DNA from 2 places in the Ruthenibacterium sp. genome. Region 1 is predicted to be linked to the other one. Evidence: a T-box and tRNA genes for the amino acid it is inferred to sense, from the RefSeq annotation. Region 1 holds a T-box; the other holds one or more tRNA genes.
What was found. A T-box is a leader RNA that pairs with one kind of tRNA and senses whether it is charged. The one in region 1 lies ahead of IIY41_RS06270 (proline--tRNA ligase), so its partner is inferred to be a tRNA-Pro.
Positions count from the first base shown of each region.

Region 1 (2,392 bases):
CACACCGCCGTCCGGCAGCTTGGCAAAATCGTGATATTCCACCGTTCCGCAGTCCCGTTCAAGCTGCAGGCCCGTACTGTGGAATCCCTGCCGGTTTGCCCCGCAGACGAGATTGCCCGTGCCCTGCAGGGATGTGTCATACAGCACCGTCATCCCGCCGCACAGCCCCACCGGACCGATAAAGCCCGCGCAAAGGCCACTTTCCGGCGTAATAGCCGCCGGCCGGACATCGCAGCCCAGATAATTGGTCAGCTTGGTCTGGTTCGCCTCCAGGTCGCCCCGCAAAAACAACACCACATAGCTGCCATCCGTCTCCTTTTGGTATACCACAGCCTTGCAGCACTGCGCGGGTATGACATGCAAAAAGGCGCACAACGCCTCAATGGTGTGCGCGTCCGGCGTTTCCACCGTCTGCAGCGGCTGCAAAACTGCGGGCGGCTCATTGTGCGCCACACAGGCCGCAGCCTCCACATTGGCACGGTAGCCGCAGGCGCCGCACACCGCCACGGAATCCTCCCCGGCGGGCGTCAACAGCATGAATTCATGGGAAAGGCTGCCGCCCATCATGCCGGAATCCGATGCAACGGAAACCACCTCCGGCAGGCCTGCCCGGGCAAAAATGCGCTCGTAGGCGCGGTGGCAGCGCGCGTAATAACGTTCCAGGTCCTGCTGGGAAGTATGAAAAGAATATGCGTCCTTCATCGTGAATTCCCGCACACGGATGAGGCCGCCGCGGGGACGGGCCTCATCGCGGAACTTGGTCTGAATCTGATAGATCATAAAGGGATACCGCGCAGCCGTCCGGCCGTATTCCCGCACGAGCTGCACAGCGGCTTCCTCGTGTGTCATGCCCAACACCATGGGAGTGCCTGTGCGGTCTTGGAAACGCAGCAGCTCGCTTCCCACGCTCACATATCGGCCCGATTCCTCCCACAGCGCGCCGGGCAGCACCACAGGCATGGACACCTCCTGTCCTTCAATCGCATCCATCTCTTCGCGGATGATCTGCTCCAGCTTGCGGGTGACGCGGCGCAAGGGCGGATACTGGGAAAAGATACCGTTTGCGATGCCTTTCATGTAACCGCCGCGCACCATCAGCGCGTGGCTTTCGATGACACAGCCCGCAGGCCGTTCCCGAAAACGTTCCCCCACCAATTTGTCCAGCTTCATATTCGGCTCCTCCTTTGTGTTCGGCCGGGCCGGACGGTTCCCGCATACTGCAAAAAACGCCCCGGGCCGGCTGGTTAACAGTCGGCTCAGGGCGAACAGAATGTCCGTGGTACCACCTGAGTTCGGGAAATATCCCGCGCTCCGCCGCACACGGCGCAAAACGCCGGATGCGTTCCCCGGGTAACGGTGGGGGACCGGCACAGCTTAATGAGGACAGGCCCGTTCGCTGCGCGGCTCAAGGAGGGGTTCCGCGGGCCTTCCGGGAGGATTCTCACCAGCCATCCTCTCTCTGCGCCATCCAGCCGCGCCTACTGTTTCCTTGTCATCGCCATCTTGCTGATTCAATTTACCGCCGCTGCGCTGCGCAAAGCCATAAAGGAACGGAAGCGCAGGCCATCGCTTCTGCGGCTGTTTCTATCAGATTATCACACCGCGGGCCGCGCGTCAAGCCTATTTGCCCTGCGTACCGCCTTCTACCACGCCGCGGCCCGCAAGCACATTGAAAATGGTCTTGAAAAAAATCTTCATATCCAGCACAAAGTTTACATGTGCCGCATAATAACCGTCCAGTTCCGCCTTGACAGGAATGGGCAGCTCGTCCCGGCCATTCACCTGCGCGTAACCTGTCAGGCCGGGCACCAGCGCGTTTGCCCCGTATTTATCCCGCTCTGCAATCAGGTCTGCCTGATTCCAAAGCGCCGGACGCGGCCCGACGACGCTCATCTGCCCGGCCAGGATATTGAACAGCTGCGGCAGTTCATCCAAACTGGTTCGCCGCAAAAAGCGCCCGCTGCGCGTGATCATCGCCTCCGGGTTCTGCAGCAGATGCGTGGGCACATCATGAGGCGTATCGGCATACATGGAACGAAATTTAAGAATGCTGAACAGACGCTTGTCGCGGCCCACCCTTTTCTGGCGGAAAAAGACAGGTCCCTTGGAATCCAGCTTGACCCACGCCGCCAACACCAACAGCAGCGGCGAAAGCACGATGGTGCCCGCCAGTGCCAGCAAAAAATCCAACACACGTTTCACAACGCTTTTATACATCGGCTGCGCTCCTTAGTCGTAGTTATTTTCCGCATGATGGAACGTCGGCACCAGATCGATCAGCGCCTGCACCAGGTTGTCGCTGTTGTTGCTGTAAGCGATCTGCTTAAGCGTGGCCAGATGGTCGAAAAAGGTATCTTTATTGAGCTTGAGCGGCGCACCGACAAAAATCTTC
Region 1 covers NZ_JAFOIN010000060.1:8,130-10,521, reverse strand. The annotation lists gene IIY41_RS06270 (proline--tRNA ligase) at 1-1,170, opposite strand, end outside; T-box leader at 1,255-1,505, opposite strand; gene IIY41_RS06265 (sugar transferase) at 1,621-2,217, opposite strand; gene IIY41_RS06260 (polysaccharide biosynthesis protein) at 2,230-2,392, opposite strand, start outside.

Region 2 (2,392 bases), on a different contig from region 1:
GATTTTCCCACCCGGTTGTCAAACCGGCAGCACCGCCAGCAGCAGCGTCATGATGGTGATGCTCAGCACCATGCTGATGGAATTGATGACGGCAGCCACCGTGCCGTCGCAGCCGTTTTCAATGGTGATCATCGGGGCGCAGCTCGCCACCGGCGCAAACAGCATCACCACCAGCGTGCGTGCCACTTCCCGCGGAACCGGCAGCCAAAGCCACAAAACCACAGCCGCCAGTGCGCACACCGTGTACCGCCCGGCCAGGACCCGGGCCACCGTGGCGCGGCCTTCCCGCGGGAACCGCACCTCAAACAGAATGCCGATGCACAGCATGGCAAGAAAGGAGTTTGCATTGCCCGCCATCACGGCCACGTTCATCGCAAAACCCGGCAGCTCCCAGTGCAGCAGGCTCAGGGCGACCATCGCCACATACACAAGAAAAGTGGGCGTGGTGAAAAGCTTTTTCAACACTGAACCGAGCCCCGCGCCCCTGCCCTTCCCGCCGCCCATGGCGCGCTGGGCCACGGCCGCGTTGGGCCCATACGTAAAAATCGCAGCGCCCACGTCAAACATGCACATAGCGGCAAAGGATTCCGAGCTCACCACGCCCGATAAAAACGGGATGGCGAAATTTCCGCAGTTGAATGTGTTGGTGTTCAGGATCGTCGTTCCCCGTTCCACTGCCGGACGCCCGCGGGAAAGCACCGCACCCGTGCAAACCAGCGTCAGGCTCACCAAAAAGGAAAACACGAACGTGAGCAGCAGCACGCCGCTCAGCTCCACGCCTGCAAAGCCCTTGACGATAGCGGCCGGCAGCGTGATGTTCATAATGACCGCAGAGAGGAACCGCGCGTCCTGCACGCGGAACAGCCCCGCTCTTTTTAACAAATATCCTCCCGCCAACACAGCCAGATAGACCCCGCTGTTGGAAAGGCTGGCCCACAGGTCCATATACCGATGCCCCAATCCCGTTCAGGCGCCTGCGCGCAGGCGCCTTTGCTGTTTTTTCAGTATACCATGACGCCGCGAAGCGGCCCCAACAAAACCGCACCTGCTGCGGTTTTGCATGGTTCAATGTTCTCAAGCCCGTGCGCGAAAGCGCATCAGCGCACGAAGTGCGCGCGGCCGCGCAAGCGGCGGGCTTGAGGTTATTATACCACGCGCCCAAAGCCGGGTACACGGCAAATCTTGCGCAAGGGGATTTTATTTCGTGTGGATTTTCTTAAAAAAAGGTGTTGACATCGGGCGAATTTCTTCGTATAATAATAAAGCACTTCGGCGATACGCCGTGAATGCAATGCGGAATTGTGTAATGGTAGCACCTGCGACTCTGACTCGCATTGTGAGGGTTCGAATCCTTCTTCCGCAACCAAACGGCAGCATCTGCTGCCGTTTTCTTTCGGGGTATAGCGCAGTTGGTAGCGCGCTGCGTTCGGGACGCAGAGGCCTTGAGTTCAAATCTCAATACTCCGACCATTCGGAAAACCGCACCAGACAGCCAAAAACGGCTTAGTGGTGCGGTTTTTTCGCATCCTATGCGTTGTTCCTTCTCCGTCTTTCCTGCCGTTTACACTTTATTGAGGCTCCCTTGCAGGCCGGATACAGACGATCCCTCTTCCATTTCCCTTACAATAAAAAGACCGCCGCGGAGCAGCTCCGCGGCGGTCTTTCATTTTCAGTGAGTTTTTTGTGGTTTCATTGGGCGAATGAGCCACAGAGCATGAATCACTTGCTGCTCTGTGCCGTCTCCTCAACAGGCTGCTTCACAGCCTCGCCGTTCTTGCCCTCGAAGTCGCGGCCCCAACCCGTGGCTACCGCCACCACCATAACGGCGAACAGCGTGAAGCCGTAAAGCGTGCCGCCGGCCACAGCCACAGGCGACAGGCCCGTGAGAGCGGAGCCAATGAACACGAACACGGAAAGGAACGGCACGATGGCCGGCAGGCTGTTGGCAACTGCATCCAGCAGATTCGCGCGGCGGTAGGGGTGGATGCCCTTCGCCTTGCCCACCTCGTTCAGCACCGGGCCAAACGTGAGGATGGATGCGCTGGTCACGCCGCCGAAGATGAGCGTGGTGAGCGAGATGCCAATAACGCTCGCCACCTCGGCGCCGCGCGGCGTGCGGGCCAGCTTGCTGCCCAGGATCTTCTCAACAAGATAGCCCAGCATGCCCGCATCTGTAAGGACGCCCATGATGCCGAACACCGAGATCACGAGGCCAACCGTGCCCAGCATGCCGGCAACGCCCGTTACAAGGAAGCCTGTGGCGGCGCTGTTCTCCGGGTCGTTTGCAAAGACGGCGGAGGGCGGGAAAAGCCCGCAGGCAAGGCCCGTCACAAGGCCCAGCGAGAGGCCCACCAGAATGCCAAGGAAGATGTTGCGCGATTTCGTGGCCACA
Region 2 covers NZ_JAFOIN010000064.1:17,860-20,251, reverse strand. The annotation lists gene IIY41_RS06730 (AEC family transporter) at 19-945, opposite strand; tRNA gene IIY41_RS06725 (tRNA-Gln) at 1,293-1,366, shown strand; tRNA gene IIY41_RS06720 (tRNA-Pro) at 1,395-1,470, shown strand; gene IIY41_RS06715 (Na+/H+ antiporter NhaC family protein) at 1,720-2,392, opposite strand, start outside.
Region 2: it encodes a tRNA-Pro, which carries the amino acid that the T-box ahead of IIY41_RS06270 (proline--tRNA ligase) is inferred to sense. The anticodon was not compared.